Regions from separate parts of the Klebsiella electrica genome, predicted to be linked through region 1. Evidence: predicted binding sites of a transcription regulator. Region 1 holds the regulator's gene; each other region holds the start of a gene.
The links. The regulator CRP, encoded in region 1, controls carbon source genes, mostly activating them, when cyclic AMP is high. The targets are predictions, from matches to a motif close to ATGTGANNNNNNTCACAT.
Positions count from the first base shown of each region.

Region 2: the regulator CRP is predicted to act here: its motif matches at 3,762-3,779, upstream of Electrica_RS07625 (mannitol dehydrogenase family protein).
Region 3: the regulator CRP is predicted to act here: its motif matches at 5,967-5,984, upstream of Electrica_RS12160 (sugar transporter).
Region 4: the regulator CRP is predicted to act here: its motif matches at 6,623-6,640, upstream of Electrica_RS22745 (glycine dehydrogenase).

Region 1 covers NZ_CP041247.1:398,013-405,956, reverse strand. Annotated here, with positions in the region: gene Electrica_RS01830 (ABC transporter ATP-binding protein) at 1-237, shown strand, start outside; gene Electrica_RS01825 (nuclear transport factor 2 family protein) at 351-803, shown strand; gene Electrica_RS01820 (hydrolase) at 1,074-2,033, shown strand; gene Electrica_RS01815 (YheU family protein) at 2,030-2,248, shown strand; gene Electrica_RS01810 (phosphoribulokinase) at 2,285-3,151, shown strand; gene Electrica_RS01805 (OsmC family protein) at 3,212-3,616, opposite strand; gene crp (cAMP-activated global transcriptional regulator CRP) at 3,923-4,555, shown strand; gene Electrica_RS01795 (YccS/YhfK family putative transporter) at 4,607-6,685, shown strand; gene argD (bifunctional acetylornithine/succinyldiaminopimelate transaminase) at 6,675-7,895, opposite strand.
Region 2 covers NZ_CP041247.1:1,582,155-1,590,098, reverse strand. Annotated here, with positions in the region: gene tnpC (IS66 family transposase) at 1-235, opposite strand, end outside; gene tnpB (IS66 family insertion sequence element accessory protein TnpB) at 255-602, opposite strand; gene tnpA (IS66-like element accessory protein TnpA) at 599-1,273, opposite strand; gene Electrica_RS07640 (YkgJ family cysteine cluster protein) at 1,379-1,633, opposite strand; gene yeiP (elongation factor P-like protein YeiP) at 1,783-2,355, shown strand; gene uxuA (mannonate dehydratase) at 2,474-3,664, opposite strand; gene Electrica_RS07625 (mannitol dehydrogenase family protein) at 3,871-5,337, shown strand; gene Electrica_RS07620 (CobW family GTP-binding protein) at 5,459-6,436, shown strand; gene Electrica_RS07615 (phosphatase PAP2 family protein) at 6,479-7,186, shown strand; gene mepS (bifunctional murein DD-endopeptidase/murein LD-carboxypeptidase) at 7,613-7,944, shown strand, end outside.
Region 3 covers NZ_CP041247.1:2,540,366-2,548,309, reverse strand. Annotated here, with positions in the region: gene Electrica_RS12195 (DUF4186 domain-containing protein) at 1-346, opposite strand, end outside; gene glsB (glutaminase B) at 346-1,272, opposite strand; gene sad (succinate-semialdehyde dehydrogenase) at 1,351-2,736, opposite strand; gene ptrR (putrescine utilization regulator PtrR) at 2,855-3,733, shown strand; gene Electrica_RS12175 (GNAT family N-acetyltransferase) at 3,687-4,169, opposite strand; gene Electrica_RS12170 (PhzF family phenazine biosynthesis protein) at 4,260-5,054, opposite strand; gene Electrica_RS12165 (PhzF family phenazine biosynthesis protein) at 5,064-5,855, opposite strand; gene Electrica_RS12160 (sugar transporter) at 6,060-7,259, shown strand; gene Electrica_RS12155 (MarC family NAAT transporter) at 7,347-7,944, opposite strand, start outside.
Region 4 covers NZ_CP041247.1:4,756,063-4,764,006, forward strand. Annotated here, with positions in the region: gene Electrica_RS22705 (lactonase family protein) at 1-903, opposite strand, end outside; gene dagF (2-dehydro-3-deoxy-phosphogluconate aldolase) at 977-1,717, opposite strand; gene Electrica_RS22715 (DgaE family pyridoxal phosphate-dependent ammonia lyase) at 1,714-2,832, opposite strand; gene Electrica_RS22720 (amidohydrolase/deacetylase family metallohydrolase) at 2,816-3,949, opposite strand; gene Electrica_RS22725 (DUF4310 family protein) at 3,992-4,633, opposite strand; gene Electrica_RS22730 (DUF4311 domain-containing protein) at 4,647-5,423, opposite strand; gene Electrica_RS22735 (DUF4312 family protein) at 5,445-5,744, opposite strand; gene Electrica_RS22740 (SFCGS family glycine-rich protein) at 5,747-6,109, opposite strand; gene Electrica_RS22745 (glycine dehydrogenase) at 6,121-6,459, opposite strand; gene cybC (cytochrome b562) at 6,771-7,160, opposite strand; gene pmbA (metalloprotease PmbA) at 7,267-7,944, opposite strand, start outside.

The DNA of each region.
Region 1 (7,944 bases):
ACGCAACCGCTGCGCAAAGAGATTACCCGTCTTGAGAAAGAGATGGATAAGCTCAACGCGCAGCTCGCTCAGGCGGAAGAGAAGCTCGGCGACAGCGGGCTGTATGACGCCTCGCGCAAAGCGGAGCTGACCACCTGTCTACAGCAACAGGCCAGTGCCAAATCAGGTCTGGAAGAGTGTGAAATGGCCTGGCTGGAAGCACAAGAGCAGCTGGAGCAGATGCTGCAGGAAGGCTAGAGCCGGTTATGCTAAAGCAGGGGGCATAAACGCAGCGGCGCCGGGTTATGGGAATGCGCCGTTATCTGCCCCCGGCTAAAAACCGTAACACTCATCTGCGAAGAGGCATTGCCATGGTAAAAAACACGCTTATCTCCCTCTCACTGCTTTGCGCCCTGACCCACTCCGCCTTTGCCGCCTACACCGCGAGCGAATTAAAGAACAAAGAAAACGTCATCGCTTTTTATAATAAAGCGCTGAACGATAAAGACTTTGATGCCGCAAAAATCTACCTCGGAAAGGAGTATATCCAGCATAATCCTGGCGCGAAGGATGGGCCCGAAGGCTTTCGTCAATTCATCGCCTTTCTGAAAGACAAATTCCCCGACTCTCACAGCGAGATTAAACGCGTGATTGTCGACGGCGACTATGTCGTTCTGCACGTTGCGTCCACCGGCCGCGAGCCGGGCCTCACCCGGGCGATTATCGATATTTTCCGCCTCGATGCGCAGAACAAGATCGTTGAACACTGGGATGTTATTCAGACGGTTCCGGAAAAAACCGCCAGCGGCAACAGCATGTTTTGAGCCAGTCTCACAGCCATTTGCGCCGGGCGGTGGCTGTGTCCCCTTATCGCCTTCCCGGGCTGCGGACCCTCCTTATCCCGCAAGCACTCATCATCCGGCGGCAATTTCGTGTAACCTATAGCACGGGCCGCAAGACCACATATTGGATAACCTGCGTACTTCATGCGCGGTATACTGTTTTATAAGATGATTAACTGCTCTGGTGCTATGGTAGAAATCACCCCCACAGAAATGACGCCCCCCGAAGACGACTCGCGCGAGTTCCACCCTATGCGCGGCGTGGGCAATCGTCATCTGCAGACCATGCTGCCGCGCCTGATTCGCCGTAAGCTGGGATTCACGCCGCACTGGCAGCGCCTTGAACTCCCGGACGGTGATTTTGTCGATCTGGCGTGGAGCGAAGACCCCGCCGGGGCGCAACACAAACCGCGACTGGTCGTGTTCCACGGGCTGGAAGGCAGCCTGCACAGCCCCTATGCTCATGGTCTTATCCATGCGGCCATGCAGCGCGGATGGCTGGGCGTGGTGATGCATTTTCGCGGCTGTAGCGGCGAACCCAACCGCAATAACCGCATCTATCACTCGGGTGAAACCGAAGATGGCAGCTGGTTCCTGCACTGGCTACAACGCGAATGGGGCACGGCGCCGACCGCCGCCGTCGGCTATTCGCTGGGCGGCAATATGCTGGGCTGCCTGCTGGCCAAAGAAGGCGATAATGTCCCGCTGGATGCCGCGGTTATCGTCTCAGCCCCGTTCATGCTCGAAGCCTGCAGCTATCATATGGACAAGGGCTTTTCCCGGGTTTATCAACGTTATCTGCTCAATCTGTTAAAGGCCAACGCCGCGCGTAAGCTGAAAGCCTATCCCGGTTCGCTCCCGGTCGATCTGCGCCAGCTTAAAGGCATGCGCCGCATCCGCGAGTTTGACGATATGATCACCGCCAGGATTCACGGTTTTGCCGATGCGCTGGACTACTATCGCCAGTGCAGCGCCATGCCGCGGCTCAGCGACATTACGAAACCGACGCTGATCATTCACGCGAAAGACGATCCGTTTATGGACCACCACTCCATTCCGCCACAAGAACAGCTCCCGGCAAACGTCGAGTATCAGTTGACAGAAAATGGCGGACACGTCGGATTCGTTGGCGGCACGCTGCGCAAACCGGAAATGTGGCTGGAAAGGCGTATCCCGGACTGGTTAACCCGTTGGTTGGGAGCACAAAAATGATTATTCCCTGGCACGATCTGGATCCCGAAACGCTGGATAACCTGATCGAAAGCTTTGTGTTGCGTGAAGGCACCGATTATGGTGAACATGAACGCTCGCTGGCGGATAAAGTCGCCGACGTCAAACAGCAATTGAAAAGCGGAGAAGCCGTACTGGTGTGGTCAGAACTGCACGAGACGGTCAACATCATGCCCCGCAAGCAGTTTCACGGCTAAGGCGGCACCACACATCGTTTTAATCTGGGAGTTGTTATGTCTGCCAAACATCCGGTGATTGCCGTCACGGGCTCCAGCGGCGCGGGAACCACGACCACCAGCCTCGCCTTTCGTAAAATTTTTGCCCAGCTAAACCTGCGTGCCGCTGAGGTGGAAGGCGACAGCTTCCATCGTTATACCCGCCCGGAAATGGACATGGCGATCCGCAAAGCGCGCGATCAGGGCAAACACATCAGCTATTTCGGCCCGGAAGCCAACGACTTTGGCCTGCTGGAAAACACCTTCATTGAGTACGGGCGTAACGGTAGCGGCCAGTCGCGCAAATATCTGCACACCTATGATGAAGCGGTGCCGTGGAATCAGGTGCCGGGTACATTCACACCGTGGCAACCGCTACCGGAACCGACCGATGTCCTGTTTTATGAAGGGCTGCACGGCGGGGTTGTCACGCCGCAGTATAACGTTGCGCAGAATGTCGACCTGCTGGTCGGCGTGGTGCCTATCGTTAACCTGGAATGGATTCAGAAGCTCATCCGCGATACCAGCGAACGCGGCCACTCCCGCGAAGCGGTGATGGATTCCGTGGTCCGTTCAATGGAAGACTATATCAATTTCATCACACCGCAGTTTTCGCGCACCCATATCAACTTCCAGCGCGTTCCCACCGTCGATACCTCCAACCCGTTTGCGGCGAAGGGCATCCCGTCATTGGATGAAAGCTTTGTGGTGATCCACTTCCGCAACCTGCGGGATATCGATTTTCCCTGGCTGCTGGCGATGCTGCAGGGTTCGTTTATCTCACATATCAATACGCTGGTGGTGCCGGGCGGGAAAATGGGGCTGGCGATGGAGCTCATCATGACGCCGCTGGTGGAGCGCTTGATGGAAGGCAAAGCGATTTAAATTGGGCGGCGCGACAAAACGGTGTCAACCCGGTACGCTCGCGCCACCGGGTATCTGGCATTACGCCTCCACCACCTCAAACGAGTGGGTGATGTTCACCGCTTTTTGCAGCATCAGCGCCACCGAGCAGTATTTCTCCGCCGACAGATCCACCGCACGGGAAACGGCCGCCTCTTTCAGCTCTTTGCCGGTGACGATAAAATGCAGATTGATATGGGTAAACAGGCGCGGCGCCTCTTCCCGACGTTCAGACGTCAGCTTGACTTCACAGTTAGTCACGTTGTGGCGACCTTTCTGCAAAATAGACACGACATCAATAGCGCTGCATCCGCCCGCCGCCATCAGCACCATCTCCATCGGGCTTGGCGCTTTATCTCCGGAGTTGCCGTCCATCAGAATCTGGTGACCTGACGCCGACTCTCCGATGAAGGTTAACCCTTCCACCCATTTCACACGAGCTTGCATAAAATTTAACTCCAAGGTTGCAATTTTCCTGACAGATTACGCGTACATAACAATTCTCGCAACGGAAGGCGACCTGCATCATGCTGAAGCGAGACACCAGGAGACATACGGCAAAAGCTATGCTAAAACAGTCGGGATGCTACAGTATTACATTGATGTACTGCATGTATGCAGAGGAGTTCACATTACAGGCTGAAGAAAAATCACCAGCCCGTTTCCCAGGCATAGGGAAACAATACGATTGCATGCCCGGATGCCGTGTAGTGTCGGCACCCGGAGATAGCTTATAACAGAGGATAACCGCGCATGGTGCTTGGCAAACCGCAAACAGACCCTACCCTCGAATGGTTCTTGTCTCATTGCCACATTCATAAGTACCCATCTAAAAGCACGCTGATCCACCAGGGTGAAAAAGCAGAAACGTTGTACTACATCGTCAAAGGCTCTGTGGCTGTGCTCATCAAGGATGAAGAAGGTAAAGAGATGATCCTCTCTTACCTCAACCAGGGCGATTTCATCGGTGAATTAGGCTTGTTTGAAGAAGGCCAGGAGCGTAGCGCCTGGGTACGTGCGAAAACCGCATGTGAAGTGGCCGAAATCTCCTACAAAAAATTCCGTCAGCTCATTCAGGTTAACCCGGATATCCTGATGCGCTTGTCATCGCAGATGGCTCGCCGTCTGCAGGTGACCTCAGAAAAAGTGGGTAACCTTGCCTTCCTCGACGTCACCGGGCGCATCGCTCAGACGCTGCTGAACCTGGCAAAACAGCCGGATGCGATGACCCACCCTGATGGTATGCAAATTAAAATTACCCGCCAGGAAATCGGTCAGATCGTGGGTTGTTCCCGTGAAACCGTTGGCCGTATCCTGAAGATGCTGGAAGATCAGAATCTGATCTCCGCCCACGGTAAAACTATCGTCGTATACGGTACCCGTTAAGTCGATAAAAACGGCGTGTTGCGTCCGCAATACGCCGTTTTTGTTTCCCCTATGTGGCGCAGGCTGATTTACCACCCGGAAGTCAACTATGCACTGCGGCAAACGCTGGTGTTGTGCTTGCCGGTTGCAACAGGCCTCCTCCTCGGGCACTTACAGCAAGGTCTGTTGTTCTCGCTGGTACCCGCCTGCTGTAACGTCGCCGGTCTGGATACCCCGCACAAACGCTTTTTTAAGCGTCTGATTATTGGCGGTTCGTTATTTGCCGGCTGTAGTCTGGTTGTCCAGCTTCTTCTTCAGCAGGACATCCCGCTGCCCTTGATTCTCAGTGGCCTGACGCTGCTGCTCGGCGTAACGGCGGAGATCAGCTCTCTGCACGCCAGGCTACTGCCCGCTTCGCTCATTGCCGCTATCTTCACCCTGAGCCTCGCTGGCAATATGCCCGTCTGGGAGCCGCTGCTGATCTACGCCCTCGGGACGCTGTGGTACGGCCTGTTTAGCTGGTTCTGGTTTTGGCTATGGCGCGAGCAGCCGCTGCGTGAATCGCTGAGCCTGCTCTATCGGGAGCTGGCTAACTACTGCGAAGCCAAATACAGCCTGCTGACCCAGCACATCGATCCGGGCACTTCGCTGCCGCCGTTGCTCACGCGCCAGCAGAAGGTAGTGGACCTGATCACCCAATGCTACCAGCAGATGCATATGCTGGCGGCAAACCAGCGCAACGACCAAAAGCGCCTGCTGCGGGTGTTTCAGATGGCGCTGGATTTACAGGAACATATCTCCGTCAGCCTGCACCAACCGGAAGAAGTACAAAAACTGGTGGAGCGCAGCCATGCCGAAGCGGTGATCCGCTGGAACGCGCAAACCGTTGCCGCCCGCCTGCGGGTAGTGGCCGATGACATTCTCTACCACCGCTATCCGCAACGCTTTCATATGGATAAGCAAATCGGCGCGCTGGAGAAAATTGCCTGGCAGCATCCCGACAACCCGGTAGGGCAGTTCTGCGCCTGGCACTTCAGCCGAATAGCCCGGGTGCTGCGCACCCAGCGCCCGCTGTATGCTCGCGACCTGATGGCGGATAAAGAGCGCCGTCTGCCGCTACTGCCCGCGCTAAAGAACTATCTCTCGTTGAAATCGCCGGCGTTACGTAACGCCGCCCGTATCTGCGTGATGTTAACGGCCGCGAGCCTGATGGGAAGCGCCCTGAACCTGCCCAAACCTTACTGGATCCTGATGACAGTGCTTTTTGTGACCCAGAACGGCTATGGCGCGACGCGGGTACGTATTGTCCATCGGGCGGCAGGTACGCTTGCCGGTCTGGCCATCGCCGGCCTGGCGCTGCACTTTCACGTCCCGGAGGGCTATACGCTCTCCGCGATGCTGCTCGTCACGCTGCTGAGCTACCTGATTATTCGCAAACATTACGGCTGGGCGATGGTTGGCTTTACCGTGACGGCGGTGTATACCCTGCAGCTTCTGACGCTCAACGGCGAGCAGTATATTGTCGCCAGGCTTATCGATACGCTTATCGGCTGCCTTATCGCCTTTGGCGGCATGGTCTGGCTGTGGCCGCAATGGCAAAGCGGGCTACTGCGTAAGAACGCTCACGACGCGCTGGAAGCCGATCAGGAAGCGCTCCGGCTGATTCTCAGCGACGATCATCAGGCCCCGGCGCTGGCCTATCGCCGGATGCGCGTCAATCAGGCACATAACTCGCTGTATAACTCGCTGAATCAGGCCATGCAGGAACCCGGGTTTAACACTCATTATCTTGACGATATGAAGCTATGGGTTACCCATAGCCAGTTTATTGTTGAGCATATCAACGCCATGACCACCCTGGCCCGCGAGCATACGATGCTGACGCCGGAGCTGGCCCGACGCTATCTGGAATCTTGTGAGATTGCGCTCCAGCGTTGCCAGCAGCGGCTGGATACCGACGGCCCCGGCAGCGCTGGCGATGTGAATATTATGGAGTCACAGGATGTGGGAGTGAGCCGTGGCCCATTAAGTACGATGGAGCAACATCTGCAGCGGATCCTCGATCATCTGAACACCATGCACACCATCTCCTCGGTGGCATGGCGTCAGCGCCCGCATCACGGCATCTGGTTACGCGCGGTTAAGCGCTAAGCACCTGCTGTACCGCCTGGGCAAAGCGGGCCATGCCTTCGGCAATATCCTTCTCGTCAATGACCAGCGAAGGGACGAAACGCATCACATCCGGCCCGGCATTCAGCACCATCACGCCCGCCTCTGCCGCGGCATAAAGAAAATCGCGAGCCCGGCCTTTGTGCTGCGGCTTAAGCTCCGCGCCAATCAACAGTCCCATACCGCGAATATCGCTGAACAGGTCAAACTGGGCGTCAATTTGCTGGAGATGCTGTACAAACAGCGCGCGCTTCGCGCTCACCCCCTCCAGTACCTCCGGGGTATTAATCAGGTCAAATGCCGCCACGGCCACGGCGCAGGCCAGCGGGTTACCGCCGTAGGTCGAACCGTGGGAACCGGCGTGGAATGCGCTGGCAATATCGTGGGTGGTCAATACGGCGCTGATCGGGAAGCCGCCGCCCAGCGCTTTGGCGCTGGTAAGGATATCCGGCGTCACGCCATAGTGCATGTATGCAAACAGCGAACCGGTCCGCCCCATCCCACACTGAACTTCATCAAATACCAGCAGCGCCTGATGCTCATCGCACAGTTCGCGTAATCCTTTCAGAAACTCCGGCGTTGCCGCCATCACGCCGCCTTCTCCCTGAATCGGCTCCACGACCACCGCGCAGGTATGATCGTCCATTACCGCTTTAACCGCATGCAGATCGTTAAACGGCACATGGATAATGTCCGCCGGTTTCGGGCCGAAACCATCAGAATATTTTGCCTGCCCGCCCACCGATACCGTGAACAGTGAACGACCGTGGAAGGCATTGTGGAAGGCGATGATTTTGGTCTTATACGGGCTGTGACGGGTAATGGTGTAGTGGCGCGCCAGCTTGAACGCCGTTTCGTTCGCTTCGGTGCCGGAGTTCATGAACACCACGCGCTCGGCGAAGGTGGACTCCACCAGCTTGCGACCCAGACGCAGTGCCGGCTCGTTGGTAAAGACATTGCTGGTGTGCCACAAGGTTTCGCCCTGCTCATGCAGCGCCGCGACCAGAGCCGGATGACAATGACCTAACGCCGTCACCGCAATCCCGCCCGCGAAATCAACGTACTCTTTGCCCTGCTGATCCCATACGCGGCTACCTTTACCTTTGACCGGGATGAATTCTGCCGGTGCATAAATCGGCAGAATAACTTCATCGAATGTGGCGCGGGTAATTACCGGTTGCTCAGTTGCCATGTCATGCCATCCTTCTTCGTTATGCGGTCATTATTGTGATAATCTAATC
Region 2 (7,944 bases), 1.2 Mb from region 1:
TCTGGAGCTCGGTTATGCGCTTTTCTGCCTGCGCGATCTTCTTTTCTATCTTCTCGCGGTTTTTCTCGCTGCTGCGGCCGAACAACATTCTCTGCAGTTTAGCGACCAGCGCCCTGAGTGAGTCGATCTCGCGGGCATAGCCGGTTATTTCACCGGACAGACGGACGATAACCGCCTGCTGTGCGATCAGCAGGGCCTTCAGTTGCTCGATGTCGTCGGGGAGTGTGTTGTTCATTCCCCTGTTTTATCACGGGTTATATCCGTATACCAGGCCGTTCCGTCCGTTTTGGATGTTGCCACGCGATCCCCTCCAGAAGCATGGACAACTGGGCGGGTGTCAGATGCACTTTCCCGTCGCGGGTCACCGGCCACACGAAGCGGCCCTGCTCGAGGCGTTTGGCGAACAGGCACAACCCGTCACGATCGGCCCACAGTATTTTCACCATTTTGCCACTGCGGCCCCGGAAGACGAAGATATGCCCGGAGAACGGGTCATCTTTCAGCGTATTCTGCACCTTCGAAGCCAGCCCGTTGAAGCCACAACGCATATCTGTGACGCCAGCGATGATCCAGATTCTGGTACCGGTTGGCAGAGTTATCATCGGGCACCGCCTTTCATTTCGCGGATTAGCGCCCGTAACAGTTCCGGAGTGAGAGGGTCAAACAGTTTTACCACACCTGATTTAAGATGCAGCTCGCACCGTGGGACGTTTTCGGGATCGCACTCAGGGCACTCATCAGGCTTGTTACGCCAGAAGGGATTTGTAACTGGTCTGATCGGCTCTGGCGTATCAGTCAGTGCCACCGGGACAGGCATGCATTCCTGTATATCATCATCGCTCAGTAAGCCGTCCTCGTACTGGCTTTTCCATTTAAACAGCAGGTTATCATTGATATCGTGCTCTCTGGCGATCCGGGCAACAACAGCACCGGGTTGTAATGCCTGCTTAGCCAGACTGACCTTAAATTCACGGCTGTAGCTGGCTCGCCGTTCTTTTCGCCATTTTTCCTCGCTGATTTCAGGGCGAGTGGATTCATTTTTTCTGTTGGCATAAAGGATGGCGTCAAGCTGAGCGAATGAGACTGAATCGGGCAATGGCCATGCGATACCGGATGCAATAAAGCGCTGAAAAAGCGTATGTATTGTGGAATGACTGAGACCGAGGCGCTGAGCGATGGCCCGGATGGTCAGTTTATCTTCAAATCTTAAACGCAGGGCATCAGGCAAATAAGAACGGAAGCAGGGAATATCTTTTGTTGTCTGGGAATTCATCGTTCGTGTCCATCAAAATAGATGGGCGCGATTGTTGCCAGACAGGACAATTTTCACAAGACGTCGCAGATGGGGCGCTTACGAATTATTTACGGCAGCAGTTTTTTAAGATGAAGTTTGCTTTTCGAGGTGAATCAGGAAAGCCATCGCCTCTTCACGACTGGTGCAGCACATATCAGGTGAAGGCTGTAGGCTACCGCATACTTTAGGACGTAAAGCCGAGCCAAAGATATTGCATAAGTTATCTTCCGATAGCTGCACGCACCTGACATTCGCAGGCTTGCCGTCAGGCATTCCGGGGATCGGGGATGAAATAGAGGGGGCGATACAGCAGGCACCGCAATCGATACGACATTCCATAAATGACTCTCTTGATGTTGCGGTTTACGGCCAAGCCTAAACGTTTTGTCCGGAGATAGCAAAACTCGTGAATTCCGCTTGCCTGAAAGCCCCGGCGCGAGTAGTTTTACGCGATATTTTTTGAACCGTTAAGCGACAGGATTACTGCAATGCCAAGAGCGAATGAAATTAAAAAAGGTATGGTGCTGAATTACAACGGCAAGCTGCTGATTGTAAAGAATATTGATATTCAGTCACCGAGCGCCCGTGGCGCAGCAACGCTGTACAAAATGCGTTTCTCTGATGTACGTACCGGCCTGAAAGTGGAAGAGCGCTTTAAAGGCGACGATATCGTTGACACCGTTACCCTGACCCGCCGTTTCGTTGACTTCTCCTATGTTGACGGCAACGAGTACGTGTTTATGGATAAAGAAGATTACACGCCGTACACCTTCACCAAAGAGCAGATTGAAGAAGAGCTGCTGTTCATTCCGGAAGGCGGCATGCCTGACATGCAGGTTCTGACCTGGGATGGTCAGCTGCTGGCGCTGGAGCTGCCGCAGACCGTGGATCTGGAAATTGTAGAAACCGCCCCGGGCATTAAAGGCGCCTCGGCGAGCTCCCGTACCAAACCGGCAATCATGAGCACCGGCCTGGTGATTCAGGTTCCGGAATACCTGACCACCGGCGAGAAAATTCGTATCCATATCGAAGAAAGCCGCTACATGGGTCGCGCAGACTAATATCGCGTCGTCCCGGATGAGGGTGGAAACGCCCCGTCCAGGCCGCCCGTCGTATGAGCCGGGCAGTAAGACAAAAAAGACAGCCTGAGGCTGTCCTTTTACTTTTCCGCCGCCAGAATTACAGCAGTTCCGGATACTTCGTCATCTTCAGCGCCAGCTCAACGCCGCGTACTTCCGCCATCCCCTTCAGGCGACCAATCGCCGAATAGCCCGGGTTGGTTTTCTTACGCAGATCGTCCAGCATCTGGTGACCATGGTCCGGACGGAACGGAATCGGACGCAGATCGCCCGCGTGCTTGCGGCGCAGCTCTTCGCTCAGAATCGCCTCCACCACCGCCACCATATTCACGTCACCGGTCAGATGCGCCGCTTCGTGGAACGTTTTTGGGTTCTCTTCACGGCAGGTCGAACGCAGATGGGTAAAGTGGATCCGGTCGCCGAAGGTTTCGACCATTTTCACCAGATCGTTATCGGCACGCACGCCGTAAGAACCGGTGCACATCGTAAAGCCGTTGTTGATGCTGTCCACGGTCTCTTTCAGCCACCGCATGTCTTCGATAGTCGAAACGATACGCGGCAAGCCAAGGATCGGGCGCGGCGGATCGTCCGGGTGTACGGCCAGCCGCACGCCAACCTCTTCGCATACCGGTACGATAGCGCGCAGGAAGACGGCCATGTTCTCACGCAGCTGCGCTTTATCGATCTGGTCATATTCCGCCAGCCGCGCGCGGAACTGTTCGAGGGTATAGCCCTCTTCTGCGCCCGGTAAACCGGCAATAATGTTGCGGGTCAGCTTGTCAATGTCCGCTTCGCTCATCGCCGCAAAGCAGGCCTGAGCCTGGCGCTGCTCCTCTTCACTGTAATCCGCCTCGGCACCAGAGCGCTTCAGGATATGCAACTCAAAAGCGGCAAACGCGATGTGGTCAAAACGCAAGGCTTTCGAACCGTCCGGCAACTGGTACTCAAGGTCGGTACGCGTCCAGTCGAGAATCGGCATGAAGTTATAGCAGACGGTATCAATCCCGCAGGCCGCCAGGTTGCGAATGCTCTGCTGGTAGTTGGCAATCCAGGTCGCGCACTGCCCGCTCTGGGTCTTGATCTCTTCGTGTACCGGGATGCTTTCCACGACCGACCAGGTCAACCCTTTTTCCGCCAGCAGCGCCTGGCGCTGTTTAATTTCGTCAACCGGCCAGACTTGACCGTTAGGAATATGGTGCAGCGCAGTGACCACACCCGTCGCGCCAGCCTGCCGTACATCATCAAGCGACACCGGATCGTTCGGTCCATACCAACGCCAGGTTTGTTCCATCGCTATGCCCTCTCAAAGTTGTTATACCAATATTGCTAACATCAATGATGACTACCATACAGGCTTCTCGCCAGGGATCAATTTATCCCGCTGAATTGATTGATCCAGCTCACACTAAGCGTATAAATACGGCTCACCAATTTAATTTGTTGTCATATAACTTTACACTGCCATTGTTAATCATTGGTTAATCAGGTGTGTAAAGAATGACTACTATTGCTACCGCTACGCTGCCAGAAAGCGTGCAGCTTCCTCAGTACGATCGCAGCCAGTTGCGCTCGCGCATTGTGCACTTTGGCTTCGGGGCGTTTCATCGCGCTCATCAGGCCCTGCTCACCGATCGGGTGCTGAACGCCAGCGGCGGAGACTGGGGGATCTGTGAAATTAGCCTGTTCAGCGGCGATCGGCTGATGAGCCAGCTCCGTCAGCAGGACCACCTGTTCACCGTGCTGGAAAAAGGCGCACAGGGTAACCAGCCGATTGTCGTGGGCGCCGTTCACGAATGCCTGAATGCAAAGCTGGACTCTCTGCCCGCGATCATTGAAAAATTCTGCGAGCCGCAGGTGGCCATTGTCTCGCTGACGATTACGGAGAAAGGCTACTGCATCGATCCCGCCAGCGGCATGCTGGACCTGACGCAACCGCGCATTATTCACGATCTGCAAAATCCCGCGCTGCCGCAATCGGTGCCGGGGATTCTGGTTGAAGCCCTCTCCCGCCGCCGCGAACGAGGCCTGCCGCCGTTTACGGTTCTCTCCTGCGATAATATTCCTGATAACGGTCACGTGGTCAAAAATGCGGTTCTGGGCATGGCGGAAAAACGCGCCCCCGAACTGGCGCAGTGGATTGCTGAACACGTCAGTTTTCCCGGCACCATGGTTGACCGTATCGTGCCCGCCGCCACCGATGAGTCGCTGGCTGAAATCAGCGCCGCACTCGGCGTGGAAGATCCTTGCGCTATCAGCTGTGAGCCATTTATTCAGTGGGTCATTGAGGATAACTTCGTGGCGGGCCGCCCGGCATGGGAAACCGCCGGCGCCCAGATGACCGATAACGTGCTGCCGTGGGAGCAGATGAAGTTGCGGATGCTCAACGGCAGCCACTCTTTCCTTGCCTGGCTCGGCTACCTTGCCGGTAATACGTATATCAGCGACTGCATGCAGGATGAGGTGCTGCGCAGCGCCGCTCGCCGGTTGATGCTCGACGAACAGGCCCCGACGCTCGCTATCGAAGGCGTCAATCTGACGCACTATGCCGACAGCCTGATCGCGCGCTTTAGTAATCCAGCGCTAAAGCACCGCACCTGGCAAATAGCGATGGACGGCAGTCAGAAGCTTCCGCAGCGTATGCTTGACGGTATTCGCATTCACCTGCAACGCGGTAGCCGTTGGCCGCTGCTGGCGCTCGGCGTGGCGGGCTGGATGCGCTACGTCAGCGGTAGAGATGATGCCGGTCAGGCGATTGATATTTGCGACCCGCTGAGCGACAAAATTCAGGCTCTGGTCGCCGGCAGCCGCAACGAGGAACGCGTCAGCGCCCTGCTTTCACTGGAAGAAATCTTTGGCCGCGATCTGCCGCGCAATGCGCTGTTTGTGGAGAACATCACCGCCGCCTGGCATCAGCTTTCTGCCGTCGGTGCCCGCCAGGCCATTGCCAACGTGCCCGGGATTTAACAATTACTGCTCTTTAGCGGACAGAATTCTTTTCTGTCCGCCGTAACCCTTCTCTTTTCCCCTTTTTTTCGTCAGGATAGGACCAACTGTTACAACATTACATTTGTATCCTGGAGAAAATGTGACCAAAACAAACTTGATCACGGGGTTTCTCGGCAGCGGTAAAACGACCTCGATTCTTCATCTGCTGGCCCACAAGCCTGCAGATGAAAAATGGGCCGTGCTGGTTAATGAGTTTGGCGAAGTGGGTATCGACGGCGCTTTACTGGCCGATAGCGGCGCGCTACTCAAAGAAATTCCCGGCGGCTGCATGTGCTGCGTCAACGGCCTGCCGATGCAGGTTGGGTTGAATACCCTGCTGCGCCAGGGGAAACCGGATCGTCTGCTGATTGAGCCTACCGGGCTTGGCCATCCCAAACAAATTCTCGATATTCTGACCGCCGCCGTCTATGAGCCGTGGATCGATCTTCGCGCCACCCTGTGCGTGCTGGATCCCCGCCTGCTGCTGGACAGTAAAGTGATGGCGAACGACAACTTCCGCGATCAGCTGGCGGCGGCCGACGTCATTATCAGCAATAAAGCGGACCGGATGACGGCGGAAAGCGAACAGGCCTTTGACGCCTGGTGGCAGGAACACGCGGGCGAACGTCTTCATATTCGCGCAACCCACGGCAACATCGACCCGGCGCTGCTGGATTTACCGCGTCTGAACCTGGCTCCACTGCCGGAAAGTGCCGCACATGCGCACAGCCACGGGCAGAAAAAGGGTCTGGCCGCCCTCAGTCTGCCCGCTCATCAGCGCTGGCGCCGGAGCCTCAACAGCGGTCAGGGCTACCATGCCTGCGGTTGGATTTTTGATGCCGATACGACGTTTGATACGATTGGCCTGCTTGAGTGGGCGCGTCTGGCGCCGGTTGCCCGCGTCAAGGGGGTGATGCGTATTGCGGAAGGTCTGGTCCGCATCAACCGTCAGGGACGGGATCAGCATATTGAAACCCAAAACGTTGCGCCGCCGGACAGCCGCATTGAGCTGATTACCGAATCCGAGGCGGACTGGAATGCCTTACAAGCCTCTTTGTTGAAACTTCGTTTAAATTAAGGTGGGTATGTTTCCCGCCGTCTTACACCACTTGCAACTGTTATGATTAAAAACCGAATTCCTCTGATCCTGCTGCTTAACGCGGCAGGTTTTGTCCTCTTTTTTTCGTGGTTTTTGCCCGCGAATCATGGTTTCTGGCTGTCGCTGGACGCCGCCATTTTCCACTTCTTTAACCAGGGAGTGGGAAAGAGTCAGGCCTATGCCTGGCTGCTGGCTATCATCAATAACCGGGCTTTTGACGCCTGCTCTTTGCTGGCGATGGGTGGCCTGATGCTGAGCTTCTGGTTGAAAGAGCAAAGCGCCGGTCGCCGTCGGATCGTCATTATCGGCCTGGTGATGCTGCTCTTCGCGGTGGTCATTAATCAGCTGGCGCAGCATCTGATGCCGGTTAAACGCGCCAGCCCGTCGCTCGCGTTCAGTGAGATTGTTAAAGTAAGCGACGTGGTCGCCTTCCCGACCAAGGATGCGTCGAAAGACAGTTTCCCCGGCGATCACGGCATGATGCTGCTCATCTTCGCCACCTTCATGTGGCGCTATTTTGGCCGCCGGGCATTTGCTATTGCGCTGATTATTTTTGTGGTTTTCGCTTTTCCGCGGGTCATGATTGGCGCCCACTGGTTTACTGATATAGCCGTCGGCTCATTGACCGCCGTACTTATCGGCATCCCCTGGGTGCTGATGACGCCGTTAAGCGACATCTTGATCGCCTGGTTTAACCGTTCGCTTCCGGGCGGTGCGGGTAAAAATTAATATTCTCCTTACATATTATTAACTACATCCATAAGGGATCGTTCTCGGTCCCTTTTTTATTTGTCCATTTTTTTTAGCATCCGCGTCATCTTCCCGTCACATTAATCGTCTTACAAATGAATGAATTGCATATTTCTTACCCGCCATTGCTGCTATTTTGTGCTTTCCCGATGATTCACTTTTAGATGCACAATTTCTTATAAGAAATCTCGCGAAACCGCTCGCCATCCCACGTTTGATAGGGTACTCTCAATCTCGTTTTGCCTTTCCAGTAACGTCAATCCGGCTCAAAAATAAATTTGTGCGGTATCCCACAAATTTAGGTTTAAGGAATTGTCTCATTGCTGGCAGGTATTTAGGCTCTAGCACGTTTGGCATTTTTTATAACGACATTGTCGTTAAGGACAACAAGGGAAAACAAACAACATGGTCAAATCTCAGCCGATTTTGAGATATATCTTGCGGGTTGTGCCCGCGATAGCAGTGGCAGTTTTGCTCTCTGCCTGTAGTTCGACAAGTAGTACCGCAAGGAATATGCATTCTGAGACGCATGCTGTGGGTAGTGGCGATTTATCATCACTGCAAGCCTCTCAGGATGAATTTGAAAAGATGGTCAACAATCTGGACGTTAAGTCCCGTTTGATGGACCAGTATGCCAGCTGGAAAGGCGTGCGTTACCGCCTCGGCGGCAGCACCCGCAAAGGCATTGATTGCTCCGCCTTTGTGCAGCGTACTTTCCGCGAACAATTTGGTCTGGA
Region 3 (7,944 bases), 2.1 Mb from region 1:
TCTGGATAACCAGCCAACGATGGATCACCTGCACCACATATTGCTGCTCCCGGTCCGTCAGCTCGCGCCCGGCGGGAATATCGTGCCACTTCGCGAGACAGCCGCGACAGCAGGTGGCGGTGGCATGCTGGGCGATAAACACCGGATGCCCGCGCATCGGCGTCTGTTTACCGTCATTCGCGATCTGCGCTGGCGCCAGACGGCGGGCAATAAAATCCGCCGCGTGCTGGTCGATGGTCTCCGGCCCTTTCTCGACACAGTACTGCCGCTCTTTGCTGCCAAGATGGAAGCGCGAGCGAAAAGTCGAACGCTGGAGGCGGGCAAATAAATAATCCATCTTCTCCATCAGAATACCGACCTTCCCAGGCGTTGCGTCAGCTTTTCCAGCACCGCGATCCCCGCCAGCGAGTTACCGGCCGCATCCAGCTCCGGGCTCCACACCGCGATGGCCATCTCCTGCGGGACGATCGCGACAATACCGCCGCCGACGCCAGATTTCGCCGGCAGCCCGACGCGCCAGGCAAACTCGCCGGCGTTCTGGTACATCCCGCTGGTCATCATTAAGGCATTCACCTGCCGCGACTGGATTGGGGCAATCACCGGGGTCTCCAGATGCGGGGCCACCCCGCGATCGGCGAGAAACAGAAACGTCCGCGCCAGTTCGTGACAGTTCATTTCCAGCGAACAGTAGTGAAAATAGTTTTGCAGCACCGTCGCGACATCATTATCGAAGTTGCCGAATGATTTCATCAGCCAGGCGATCGCGGCATTGCGTGCCGAGTGTTCAAACTCCGAACGCGCCACCAGCGGATCATAGGCGATATCCGCCACTCCGCTCAGACGACGCACGATTTCCAGCATTCTCTGCCGCGGCGCGCTCAGTCGGCTTTGCAACATATCGCAGACCACCAGCGCGCCAGCATTGATAAAGGGGTTACGCGGTTTGCCCTGCTCAATTTCCAGCTGTAATAGCGAATTAAACGGTTGTCCGGAAGGATCTTTCCCCACCCGCTGCCAAATCTCATCCTCCTGATAGTGGTTCATCGCCACCACCAGACTCAGCACTTTGGAGATCGATTGAATGGAAAAACGCTCGTGGGCATCGCCGGCGGCATAGTATTGACCATCCACCGTGCAAATCGCCACGCCAAGCTTATTACCGCTGACGTTTGCCAGCGCCGGAATATAATCCGCCACTTTGCCACGCCCAATCAGCGGCCTGATTTCTGCCAGAATTGTCTCCAGCATTGCATTATTAATGACCGTCGCCACACCCGGCTCCTTGCCCGCCGTCAAAATTCGGGCTGCGAGTATAGCAGAGCACGACGACGATCGTCAGGTGCGTCTTCGTTAGCGACGGTCTTTCCATACGGTCTGGATATTGCAGAACTCATGCAGACCAAAGTGGGATAGCTCACGACCAAAGCCGCTCTTCTTCACCCCGCCAAACGCCACGCGGGCATCGCTGGCGCTGTAACCGTTGATAAAGACGCCGCCGCACTCCAGTTCGCGAGAAAAACGCCCGGCTTCATCGACGCTGGCGGTAAACACGGTCGCCGACAGACCGAATTCGCTGTCATTAGCTAGCGTCAGGGCATGGATGGCGTCGCGTGCCACGGAAATGGTCGCCACCGGGCCAAACAGCTCCTGGCGGAATCCGGTCATCTCCGGGGTCACGTCGCCCAGCACCGTTGGCGCATAGTAGTTGCCCGGCCCGGCGATTTTCTCCCCCCCAAGCAGCAGGGTCGCCCCTTCAGCCAGGGTAGCCGTGACCTGCTGATGTAGCTCATCGCGCAGATCGAAACGCGCCATCGGCCCAAGATAGTTGGCCTCATCACGCGGATCGCCCATCTTCAGCGCCTCAACCGCGGCAACCAGTTTTGTGCTGAAGGCCTCGGCAATCCCGGCCTCAACGATAAAGCGCTTCGCGGCGGCGCAAACCTGTCCGGTGTTTTGATAGCGGCCAATCACCGCGGCTTTGACCGCTTCGTCGAGGTCGGCATCATTGAGGACGATAAACGGATCGGAACCGCCCAGTTCAAGAACGCATTTCTTCAACGCCGCACCGGCCTGGGCGCCAATCGCCTTCCCGGCGCGCATGCTGCCGGTTAGCGTCACTGCGGCAATACGCGAATCGTTGATCATTTGTGAGACGCCGTCATTCGTCGCGTTCACCCAGCCAAATACGCCATCTGGCAGCCCCGCCTGATTGACGATTTCGCCAATCAGCGCCGCGCAGCCCAGCACATTCGGCGCATGTTTCAACAGATAGCTATTCCCCGCCAGCAGAATCGGCACCGCACCGCGCAGTACCTGCCACAGCGGGAAATTCCACGGCATAATGGCGAGGATCGCGCCCAGCGAGCGATATTCAATCACCGCATTGTTATTTTCCACCTGAGTGGCTTCAGTCGCCAGCATGGCCGGACCGTGCTCTGCATACCAGTCGCAGAGATTCGCGGATTTCGCCACTTCGCCGCGAGCCTGAGCAATCGGTTTGCCCATCTCAAGACTGATCATTTGCGCCATCTCTTCGCCACGGGCGCGCAGGGCGTTACCGATATTACGCAGGGCGTCGGCGCGCTGTGCGAGGCTGACGGTGCGCCACTGACGATAGCCCTGTTCAGCAAGCGCAATCGCCGAATCCACCTCTTGTTCGCTCGCCCAGGGCAGAGACGACACCCTTTCTCCCGTGGTCGGGTTGACGGAAACCGCGTGAGTTGCAGATAAATTCATCGTTATGCTCTCTCTGTTAATGACGAATGGTGATTGCGAATTGACCTCATTCTGGCTTACCCTTCCTTTCATTGAAAATGAATAATATTAAGCAACTCATTCACAAAAGAAGAATACCATGGACCTGACCCAGCTTGAGATGTTTAACGCCGTCGCCAGCACCGGCAGCATTACCCAGGCCGCGCAGAAGGTGCACCGCGTGCCGTCAAACCTGACGACCCGTATTCGCCAGCTGGAGGCCGATCTCGGCGTCGAGCTGTTTATTCGTGAGAACCAGCGCCTGCGCCTTTCACCGGCGGGACACAGCTTTTTGCGCTACAGCCAACAGATCCTCGCGCTGGTCGATGAAGCCCGAATGGTGGTCGCCGGGGATGAGCCGCAGGGGCTGTTTTCGCTGGGTTCGCTGGAGAGTACCGCCGCGGTTCGCATTCCCTCGACGCTGGCGCTGTATAACCAGCGTTATCCAAAAATCCATCTCGCGCTCTCTACCGGCCCATCCGGGACGATGATCGATGGCGTACTGGAGGGCACCTTAAGCGCGGCCTTTGTCGACGGGCCGCTGGTCCATCCGGGCCTTGAGGGGCTACCGGTCTTCCCGGAGGAGATGATGATTGTGGCACCCTTCGGCCACCCGCCGATTACCCGCGCCAGCGAAGTGAACGGCAGCAATGTCTACGCTTTTCGCGCCAACTGTTCCTACCGCCGCCATTTTGAAAGCTGGTTCCACGCCGACCGGGCAACGCCGGGGCGGATTCATGAAATGGAGTCCTATCACGGGATGCTGGCCTGCGTCATTGCCGGTGCCGGACTGGCGCTGATTCCGCGCAGTATGCTGGAAAGTATGCCCGGTCATCATCAGGTGTCGGCCTGGCCGCTGGCCGAAGAGTGGCGCTGGCTGACGACCTGGCTGGTCTGGCGGCGCGGCGCGAAAACCCGTCAACTGGAGGCGTTTATAGCGCAGCTGAACGAAGATCGGCAACGAGCAGTTTCTCCATAAACAGGCTCAGCGGATCGGGTTGATACGGAGCGAAGGCGCTGCGGGTCTGATAACCCCAGCGGGTATACAGTCTGATCGCCGCCTGCTGATGGATGCCGGTCTCCAGCCGCACGGTATGGCAGTCCCGGTGCAGTGCTTGCGTTTCCAGCGCCGCCAGCAGCCGTTCGCCAAGCTGTTGCCCGCGATGATGCGGATCGATAAACACCCGTTTCATTTCGCCAACCCCATCGTTGCCGAGCACAATCGCCCCGCAACCGACCGCCCGTTGCCGGGCATCGCGGATCAGCAGCACAATCACCGACTCCGCCGCCAGCTGGCTCAAATCAACCAGGTGGTTACTCTCGGCCGGATAGAGGGATTCCTGATACGCATCCAGACGGGCAATGAGAGCCGTCAGATCCGCATCGTTTATGGCTGTCGGGGCGATGGTGTACATAGGCAAGCTCCTTTTTTCGCCTACTGTAGCGTAGCGCATCCCCCCTGACTCATAGCGTTAACTTATACCGCCCGCCGCGGCTTGCGCTAATCAATTGAACCGCAGCAATATTTTCCCCTGCAGCCAGGTCACCGCCTGCCCGGCCATCAGCACGCGGTCGCCCTTCAGTTCACAGCGAATATCGCCGCCGCGTGCCGATATCTGGCGGGCCAGCATTTTGCTTTTCCCCAGCTTCGCGCTCCAGAACGGGATCAGCATGGTATGCGCCGAACCGGTGACCGGATCTTCCCATACGGCTTCTCCCGGAGAGAAAAAGCGGCTGACGAAGTCATACTCGCCATCGCCGGGAGCGGTAATCGTCACCTTATGTTCTCCGGACATCATGGTCTCGATAGTCGGACGCACGGCGGCAACCTCTTCGCGGCTGGCCAGCTCGATAAGCCATGCCCGGCCACGGCGGGCGCTGACGTACCGCTCAACGCCTAATCCGGCCAGCAGGGCCGCAGGCGGAGTCGTTTCTTGCGTGGCGCCCGCCGGGAAATCGAGGGTCAGCCAGTCCCCTTCCCGGCTCACGGTCAGGCGACCGGACGCAGTCGCGAAATGAATCACCGCGTGTGGGAAGTCAAGATGATGAAAAATAACGTGTGCGCTGGCGAGCGTCGCGTGACCGCACAGATTGACTTCATTGCGGGTCGTGAACCAACGCAGAGAAAACGACTCCCCCTCGCGCACCACGAAAGCGGTTTCAGACTGATTATGCTCCTGCGCCATCTTCAGCAACACATCATCCGCCAGCCATGCGTCCAGCAGACAGACCGCCGCCGGGTTACCGGAAAAGGGCCGTTCACTGAACGCAGAAACCAGATACACGGGGATCTCTTTCACGGTATCTCCTTAACGTAGCGTGATGGTGCCCGTCATGTACGTTATCGCCTGCCCGCCAATCAACACCCGATCGCCCTGCCACTGGCAGCGCAGATCGCCGCCGCGTGCGGAAACCTGCCGCGCCTGCATGGTCGTCTTAGCCAGTTTCTCCCCCCAGTAGGGGATCAGCATACTGTGCGCCGAGCCGGTCACCGGGTCTTCGAAAACACCCTCGCCCGGGCAGAAAAAGCGGCTCACAAAATCATATTGCTCATCGGCGGCGCTGACGCAGATCATTTTGCCCGTCTGCGCAAGCAACGACATATTCGGCCGCACGGCCTCAACCTGCTGGCGATTTTCGAGGACCACCAGATAGTCCCGCCCCTCGCGAATCTCTACCGCGGTGTCCAGCCCCAGCCCGGCAAGCAGCTCCGGCGGCGGCGCGCTAACCGGAGTGGTTTGCCACGCCGGGAAGTCTAACGTCAGCCAGTCGCCGTTGCGCGTCACCCGCAGCTCCCCGACAAAACGGGTACTGAACACGATAGTGGCGTAAGGATGGTCGAGATATTCAAAGATAATATGCGCCGAGGCCAGCGTGGCGTGGCCGCAGAGGTTAATCTCATGCTGCGTGGTGAACCAGCGCAGCTCATAACCCTCATCGGTGCGCACAAAAAAGGCGGTCTCAGACTGGTTGTGCTGCTGCGCCATGCTCAGCAGCGTTTCGTCCGGTAGCCATTCGGTGAGTGGACACACCGCGGCGGCGTTGCCGCCAAAATTGCGATCGCTGAAAGCGTCTACCAGGTAAAAATCAATTTCCTGCATCATACAACTGTTCCTGTTTTTTACTTTTCTTCAACATGACATAAAAGCGGAGCATGTACACGATCTATATAAAAATGAATCCGTTAGCTTTTCGCTGCCACCGGCGACATAATGAGATCCAGATCACAAAACGATTGTATTTTCACCAGCAATCGTTTTAAGATCGCGCCCTCTTCTTCCTCTTTAGTAACCAGCGCAGAATCTATGATTACAAACACGGTTTCACGCAGAGTCGCGTGGCTTCGGGTAGTCACGCTTGCGATCGCCGCTTTCATCTTTAATACGACTGAATTCGCTCCGGTCGGTCTGCTGTCCGATATTGCCGACAGCTTCGGCATGGAAACCGCGCAGGTGGGCATGATGCTGACCATCTATGCGTGGGTGGTCGCGTTAATGTCGCTGCCGTTTATGCTGTTGACCAGCCAGATGGAGCGTCGCCGTCTGCTGATCGGCCTGTTCATTCTGTTTATTGCCAGCCATGTGCTGTCGTTCTTTGCCTGGAGCTTTAACGTTCTGGTGATCAGCCGCATCGGTATCGCCTTTGCGCACGCGGTCTTCTGGTCGATAACCTCGGCATTGGCAATCCGTCTGGCGCCGCCGGGCAAACGTGCCCAGGCGCTGAGTCTGATTGCAACCGGCACCGCTCTGGCGATGGTATTCGGCATTCCTGTCGGCCGTATTATCGGGCAGTATTTTGGCTGGCGGATGACCTTCCTGGCGATCGGCCTGGGCGCGCTGGCGACGCTGGTATGCCTGTTTAAGCTGTTGCCAGGACTGCCCAGCGAGCATTCCGGTTCGCTGAAAAGCCTGCCGGTATTGTTCCGTCGCCCGGCGCTGCTGAGCATCTATCTGCTGACCGTCATTGTGGTGACCGCACATTACACCGCCTACAGCTATATTGAACCGTTTGTACAAACGGTAGCCGGTATGAGCGGTAATTTTGCCACCGTGCTGCTGCTGATCCTTGGCGGCGCGGGGATCGTCGGCAGCGTGCTGTTTGGCAAACTGGGCAACAAGCATGCTTCCGGGCTGATTAGCAGCGCCATTGGCCTGCTGCTGATCAGTCTGCTGCTGCTGTTGCCGGCAGCGCAAAACGCCCACCACCTGATCATATTGAGCCTCTTCTGGGGCATCGCAATCATGATTATTGGTCTGGGGATGCAGGTCAAGGTTCTGGCGCTGGCGCCGGATGCCACCGATGTGGCGATGTCGCTGTTTTCGGGGATCTTTAATATCGGTATCGGCGCGGGGGCGCTGGTTGGTAGTCAGGTCAGTACCCATCTTTCAATGGACTCTATCGGCTACATCGGGGCGATTCCGGCGCTGGTGGCGCTGGTGTGGTCAATCATGATATTCCGCCGCTGGCCGGTGTCGCTGGACGATCATCAGCCTCACCACTCCTGAACGGGGTGAAGCGATAAAAAAGCCTGCCGATGCAACAACCGGCAGGCTTTTTTGTTCGCGGGCCGAAACGCCGCGACGGCGACGTTATCAGGCGTGATAGGTCGTAATAATTTCCAGCACGCCGTTGATAATAAACTGTACGCCCATGCAGACCAGCAGAAAGCCCATCAGGCGCGAAATCGCTTCGATTCCCCCTTTCCCGACCAGCCGCATGATAGCCCCTGAACTGCGCAGGCAGGCCCAGAGGATAATGCCGACCAGCGCAAAGATAATCGGCGGCGCGACCATTACCACCCAGTGCGAAAAATCGACGCCATGTTTCACCGTCGATGCGGTGCTGATAAGCATAGCGATGGTCCCTGGCCCGGCGGTGCTCGGCATGGCCAGCGGCACAAACGCGATATTGGCCGACGGTTCATCGACCAGCTCTTCGGATTTTATCTTCGCTTCCATCGAGTCATGCGATTTCTGCTGCGGGAAGAGCATCCGGAACCCGATGAAGGCAACAATCAAGCCACCGGCAATCCGCAGGCCGGGAATCGAGATACCGAAGGTACTCATCACCACCTGACCGGCATACCATGCAACCATCAGGATAATGAATACGTACAGCGAGGCCATCAACGATTGTTTATTGCGCTCCTCGTTGTTCATATTGCCAGCCAGCCCAAGGAACAACGCAACG
Region 4 (7,944 bases), 910 kb from region 1:
ATGTAAACGGTTGGCGACATACAGCTGTTTTCCATCTGCGCTCAGCGCCAGGCCCGCCGCGAAACTGGTGCCTTTATACCCTTTCGGCAACGCAGAGACCGTTTTGCCCTCGCGCAACAGCCCGCTCTGCTTATCAAGATGATAGAACGTCAGCGTCGAGGATTCTTCATTAATCAGCCACAGGCCGTCCCCTTTCGGCGTAAAGACAAAGTGCCGCGGCCCGGCGCCGGCAGAAGAGGCGGCGATAAACAGCGGATCGTTCGGCGTCAGCTTGCCGCTGCCGTTGTCCAGCCGGTACTGATAGATCCGATCCAGCCCCAGATCGGTAGAATAGACATATTTCCCGCTCGGATCGGCGGCGATCATATGGGCATGCGGACCGTTATGATCGCTGATGGCAAAGCTCCCCTCAGCGGCTGCCGCCGGCCGTTCTGCGCCGGCAGGGCCCTGATCCTGATGGCTATCAACCGCCTCACCGAGACTGCCGTCGTCTTTGATCGGCAGCACCGCCACCGTTCCGCTGACATAGTTCGCCACCAGCAGATGGCGACCATCCGGCGTCAGCGACAGATAGACCGGCCCGGCCCCCGCAGAGGAGACCTGGTTAAGATCGGTCAGCTCGCCGTTGGCTTCAATCCGCCACGCCTGCACCACCCCTTTTTCCACTTCGCTGGCGGCATACAGGGTTTTCCCGTCATGCGCGACGGTGAGCTGGGCAACGTTCGGCAGCGAGCTGACCAGCGCCTTATCGCGCAGCGCGCCGGTTTTACCGTCGACGGTAAAGCGGTAAAGCCCTTCGCCATTCGGGTTATAGGTGCCGACCCAGGCATAATGCGTTTGCGCGCTGGCGGCGGCGGCCAGCAGAGAAAGTGAAGCAACAAGCAGGTGACGAGCGGTGGGCATAGTGACTCCTTGATGGTTCAATGGGGGTCCGCACGCGTCTTGCAGAGCAACGCGCGCGGCGGGGACAAGCAACCTATTTGACGAGCGCTTTAGTCATCTCCAGCAGCTGGCGAACGTCCGCCGGGCGGGTATTGCCGCTGGCTTTATCAATGATCGAGCTATAGATGTGCGGAATAATTTTGCTGACCCCCGCGTCGAGCGCGATCTGCAAAATTTCGCTGTAGTTTTCCAGATCGATGCCGCCGGTCGGCTCCAGCCAGAAATCATGGCGGGCGCAGGCCTGCGCCACGGCGACGAACTCATCGCGGTGTTTCAGGCCGCCCATCGGGAAGTATTTGATGGAGCTGCCGCCCATGTCCTTCAGCAGGGCGATGGCGGTTTCCAGCGGTACAATCCCGTCCGGCGCGCCGCTGCTCAGTGGGCCGGTTGAGATCTTAACCCTACCCGGCGTGCCGGTCGGCGACACCAGGCCGTTGACCACGGTCTGGTTCTGCCCGAGCAGCGCGCGGCTGGCGCCGACGCCGGTGAACACCTGATTAACGTGCTGCGGCTGTACCTGACGCGAGATTTCGCTGACCATGGCCGACTGGTTCGGATCGCCCGCTCCCAGTCCTACCGAGAGTGCGTTATCAATCAGCTGCGCGTATTCACGCATATCCGCCACCGCGCTCGCCACGTCCGGATAGTTTTTGGAGAGCACGCCGACCAGGACGTGACCTTCCGCCGCCTCGTAGATCTCACGGGCGTTGTCTTTGCTGCCCGCCAGGACGTTCAGGCATACCCGGTCGCGATAAAAGTTGGGGGTCAGTTTCATGCGTTTTTCTCCTTGTTCAGAACCTCGGCGATGCGACGAGAGACAATCTCCAGCTGCTGCGCGTTCACGCTGCGGACATCGGCTTCAATAATCCCTTCGTTGGCCTTATAGCCGCGGAAGTAGATGGCGTATTCGCCCTGTTTCAGCGCGTCCACCAGTTCGCCGGTGGCGATACCGGTCACGGCTTCATCAAATTTGATTTCGCTACGGGCGATATCACGGCCGGCGCTATCCCAGACCACGCGGGCAGTGACGCCATTAAGCGTATTCAGCTGGTTAAGGAACGGCGTCATTTTGGCGACCATCTCATCGCCGCTCTCTTTGCGCGCCAGCAAATAATGTTCAATCGCGCAGGTCAGGCCGAGGATCCCCTCTTTACCCACCTTCATCGCCCGGCCAATGCCTGCCGACTGGCGTTTCACCCACTCAACGTACTGAGTTTTGCCCACCACCAGACCGCTGGTCGGCCCTTCAATCGCTTTCGCGCCGCTGTAAATCACCAGATCAGCACCGGCGCGGTAGTAGCATTGCAGGTCTTCTTCTGCCGCCGCATCGACGATCAGCGGCAGATTATGTTTACGCGCCACAACCACCGCTTGCTCTACGCTGAGCATGCTTTTCTGCACGCAGTGGTGAGATTTGATATACAGAATCGCCGCCGTACGCGGGGTAATCGCTGCCGCCAGCTGGTCAGCGGAACATTCGTTGGCGTAGCCCGCCTCCACCAGCTTGCCGCCGCCCAGCGCGACCATCGTACCCACCGGCGCGCCGAAATTGACGTTGTGGCCTTTCGGCAGCACGATTTCGTTGTTCTCAACCGGCGTGACATGTAGGTTTTCCAGCAGCCAGTTGCTGTCTTTCACCAGCACCGCCGCCACCGACTGCGCAATCCCCGCCGAGGCGCAGGAGACGACGGTCGCCCCTTCCACATCCAGCAGCCGGGCAATGTATTCCCCGGTTTTGTTCACCAGGTCTTTCATTTCGAAGTAGTGATTCATGCCGCTCATCACCGCCTCCACCACTTCCGGGCGCGGGGTGGAGACGCCTAACGCCGTCATGCGACCGGAGGTATTGATGACTTGCTTGAGATGGTATTTTTCAAAAATCGAAGGCATTTTCCGCGCTCCCTTGTTCGGTCAGATAGCCCTTGCCTGCGCGAATCGCGGCAAGCGGCACCAGAATTTTGTCAGCCTGCAGGCTCTCTTTTTCCGCGTCGACCAGCACCGTCGGCGCATGCTGCACGCTAAACAGCGTTAAATCGGCATCATAGCCCACGGCCAGCTGCCCTTTGCTCTTCAGGCGCAGCCCACCGGCGGCGTTCACGGTGACACAGTCAATGACCTGCGGCAGCGTCATGCCGATGGCGAGAAACTTCGACATCACCAGCGCCAGCGAGCGAACCGGGCCGTCAATGCGGTTGCGGCAGTAAATATCGGAACTGATGCTGTGCGGCAGAATGCCCATCGCAATGGCCCGTCGGGCCACGTCAAAGCTGAAGCTGGCGGTACCGTGGCCGACATCAAGCCGCACGCCGCGCTGCAGGGCGCGGGTAATCGCGCTGCGCAGCTCGCCTTCCGGCGTCAGGATGCGGTTCGGTTTGCCGTTATAGCAGTGGGTAATGATGTCGCCTGCGCTGAGCCGCCCGGCGATGTCGTCGAGATTCGGCGGGTTGTTGCCGATATGCACCATCAGCGGCAGAAAGCCGTTTTCCCGCTGGATGGCTTTCGCTCGATCCAGCGGCGTAATCCCGTTCTCGCCGACAACGCTGCTGCTCATGCGCGCCTTCAGGCCGACGATAAAGTCCGGGAGGCGTGTGACCGCCTGCTTCACCGCATCCGCGTCAATATGGGCCATATTGGCCAGCTCGTTCTGGGCAATCAGCCCGACGCGGGAGATATTGAGCAGCGCATACACTTCGGTGGTGGCCTGGCGGGTCAGCTGATAAAAGTCATCGACATCGTCCGCGCCGGTGCTCCCGGCATCGATAACGGTGGTGACACCGGTGGCGATACCGACGCTGTCCGGCTGGTCATGATAAATTGGCGACTTCGGGTAGCAGTGAACGTGGGAATCAATCCAGCCGGCGCTGACATAATAATTGCCGTGCAGATCAACGGTTTTACGCGCTGACGCGCTAATCTCGCCCAGCGCGGCAATTTTTCCGTCGTGGATGGCGATATCGGTCAGGGTATCGTCGACGAGGCGCGCACGGCGCAGGAGTAGATCAAACATAGGTATCTCCTGTTAAGGCGGGCGCATACGCGCCCGTTGGTGTCACAGCGCTACCGGGAATAGTGAACCTAAAATCATGGCGCCGAGGATGGCACCGCCAGTGATAGGCTTCTGCCAGATGTAAAACAGCAGCGCGCCGACCAAAGAACCGATACCGATAGGAATCGAGGCGGTCATGGCGCTGAGGATAATCAACGGCCCGAGGAAGCGGCCTGAGGCGTTACCGGCCCCCATCATCACATCGGCGCCGTAGGTGGAGTCGCTCTGATTGATGGTGAACTTACGCGCCAGAATGATGATGTAGCCAATCGCCAGGCCCAGCGCGAGACCGGTCGCCAGCGAGGCGGCAAAGTTCGCCACCGGAAAGACAACGCCAGCCCCGAGCAGCAGCGCCGGAACGCCAAGACCCACGCCGGTCTGAATGGCGCCGCCGATATCGAGGATCCCGACCAGCGAGCCTTCGATAATACGGGCGAAGAGGAAGCTGGCGCCAAACGCGGCCACCGCGCCATAAGCGCCGGTATCAATGCCCGCTTTCAGCATGGCCACGAAAGCCACTTCGTTAAACGCGCCGATACCGTAGAGGTAATACATGTGGGTCCCGGCGAAAACGCCGGAGGAGAGCAGACCAACAAAGATCGGAAACGACCAGTCGGCATACCAAAAACCTTTATTCTGTTCCATGTCGAGGCTCCTGTTATTTGCCGCTGAGCGAGTTGTGGATCAGATCCAACCAGTTCGGCACAGTCAGATGGAAGGATTGCAGTGTCTTAATGTCGAAGCCGCGGAAGAAGGCGCTCAGGACAAACAGCGCGACAATGGCCGACATCATCACTTTGGTGACGCGGTTCCAGCCGCTCTCTTCTACGCCTTTACCGATCAAGATCCCCAGCACCAGGCCCGGTACGGCGTTGCCCATGATAAGCTGCGCTGCGCCGCCGAAAATGGTGGCCCAGAAGCCCGATTTTTTACCGGCATCGATGGCCGCCAGCCAGAAGATTACCGGCATCACGGTGTTAACCAGCAGGTTAGCCGCCGGGACCAGCACCTTAACCGCGGTGACCTGCAGCGCTTCCGGTACGGAAGAGGCGGTCAGGTTTAAGAAGGCGACCACCAGCATGCCGATGATGCCGCAGGCAATCGCCATTTTCTTCGGATCGTGCAGCGTTTCGCCGACGTTACGGTTTTTCAACATCAATGCCGCGGCGCCCCAGTTCGGGATAATGCGGTGATCGACGTCCTGAGTGAATGAGCCCGCTGCAACGGAAGAGGCCCAGGCGTTAAAGAAGAATCCCAGACCAAAGGAGAAGTGGGAAGCCGGATCGCCTTCGCAGGAATTCAGCTCGCCCAGGGTACGAAACGCCCCCATCCCCTGAGTGGTAGGCGCATGAAACATGCGTGCCGCTCCGGCGCCCACTCCGACGCCGACCAGGCCGCCGATAATGAGCGATTTTATTAAAATTATCAGGAACATAGTTTAACCCTATGATGAAATTCAGGTTTGCGTGACGAAATCCACTTTCTCGACATCAATGGCCGTCACGTTGACGGTGACATCCAGCTCCACGCTGTAGGTCCGTCGTTCACGACGTAAAAAGAAGAACAGAAACGCTTCTTTACGCGTCGCTTCATGCGCACGAACAACCTTCACATCCTGTGGCTCAATACGCAGTAAGATATGCGATGAGGTTTTCATCACCGCTGCCTGTACATGGTTCAGGGCGTCGGCGAAGGCCCGTGCTTTGCTTTCGCCTTTCCCCTTCACGCTCACCGTGGTGGTGAATTGTTCTTTCATGCTTACGCGCCGTATTTCTTTTTCCAGGCTTCCACCAGGCGCTCGCCCAGATCTTCTTTATCCATAAAGCCGAAACCCAGAACGTTGTAGCCTTCGTTGATAGCGGTCACGCCTTCATCAACGGAGCGCATGCCATATTTTGCCTTGTAGCCGTGCTTGTTCTGCGCGGTGATGGCGCCTGCGCCGCCGCTGCCGCAGAAGGAGATGCCGAAGGTGGCGTTTTCTGCTTTCATCATGTCGCCCAGCTTCATATCGGCGGCAACCCCCGGTACAACAACCGCACGAGCACCGGCTTTTTCCGCGCCAGCGGCCACTTTTTGCCCTTTACCCAGGCGGTCGCCAATAACCACAGTAATCTGTTCCATTTTATTGCTCCTTACAGGTTGTCTTTTGCTACTTCGAAGTGGACCGACAGCAGCCAGGACTCTTCTTCTGGCAGGTTGCCGAATTCCGCGACCACTTCGCGGGCAAGCATCATTGAATCTTCTGAAATTTCTTCAAACAGGCTGGCATCCACTTCCGGCAGCGGCTCGCCGCTAATCGACCGGTGGGCCATCGCCCGCACGTGGGAGGTCAGCATCTGCTGCTGGACGGCGTTGGGGATGATATTGCGACGGCTTAACAGCGCATAAACCCGCGGCAGCATCTTCTCAGCCAGCAGCTCGGTTTGCTTTGCCTGTTCCCCTACGTCGTTTATTACCGCTCCGTTATTCACTAGTGTTACCCCGTTGATGTCTCTGAGGATAAAACTAGCGCCGGGACGGAGGAGTTTGTAGCGAGTTGTTTTCCACTTCGAAGTGGAAAGGCGGACGGCTTGCGTGATCCATTGCACATAATCGGCGTGAAACTGACGAGAAGAGGATGTTTTGGGCGAAATCGCGTGATGAGCATCACAAGAAATCATGGCGCTGGCGGTTGCCGTTGCCTGAAGAAGCGGAAAAGAAAAAGGAAAAAGTGTGATGCCAGCAGGGTTTTATCGTGGGGGGATGTGCAGGAGGCCTCGACAGCAGCCTCCTGCAACAGGCATTAGCGGTATTTCTGATGGTAGGTGTTACGGGTCGCTTTGAACCCTTCAGCGGCAGCCTGCGCCTCTTTCACTTTACCTTCTTCCGCCAGCTTCAGCGCACCGTCAATCTGACCAATCAGAATATCCAGACCGTGACGATAGTCTTTCATTTCCGCACTGTCCGCCGCTTTGCCTTCCAGCTTCTCCGGGGTCGCTTTCTGCGCATCCACGGCGGCACCGCGCATCTTCGTCAATGCCGCTTTCAGTTCGCCGGCATCGGAGGTTTTCTGCACCACCTGCAGGTTTTTCGCGATGGTATCCATATCTTCGCCCAGCTCAGCGGCGAACGCCGAAACAGACCCCATAGTCAGGGCGGAGACAGCCAGCATTGCTAACAGTTTTTTACGCATTGCTCACATCCTTTTTTATTATTTAAGCAAACGGGCGCTGCAAGGAGCGCCCTTCTGTACAGGTTATTCTGCAAACTGCATCTTGAATAGTGGGGATAATCCGCAATTACTGTCCGGCGATTTTCATCTCAGGCAGCAGTACGGAACCGCACTGAATGTTGCTGCGCAGCTCGATATCGTCACCCACAGTGACAATATTACGCCACATATCTTTCAGATTTCCTGCGATGGTGATTTCGCTTACCGGATACTGAATCTCGCCATTCTCAACCCAGAAGCCAGAAGCGCCGCGCGAATAATCGCCGGTCACGCCACTGACACCCTGGCCCATCAATTCGGTGACGACAAGTCCGGTGCCCATCTCTTTAAGCAACTTTTCAAAACTCAGGCCGCGGCCGTTAATCCGCCAGTTATGAATGCCGCCCGCATGCCCGGTGCTCTTCATCCCCAGCTTGCGCGCCGAGTAGTTGGTCAGCAGCCACTGCGTCAGCACGCCGTCTTTAATAATGTCGCGACGTTGCGTGCGCACGCCTTCGCTGTCGAACGGTGTCGAGGCCAGCCCTTTCAGCAGATGCGGATGCTCTTCAATCGTCAGCCACTCCGGCAGAATCTGCTGGCCGAGGGAGTCGAGCAGGAACGTCGATTTGCGATAGACCGCGCCGCCGGCGATAGCGCCGACCAGGTGCCCAAACAGCCCGGTGGCCACTTCGTTGGCAAAGATAACCGGTGCTTTCATTGTCGCAAGTTTACGCGGCGCCAGGCGAGACAGGGTGCGGCGGGCACA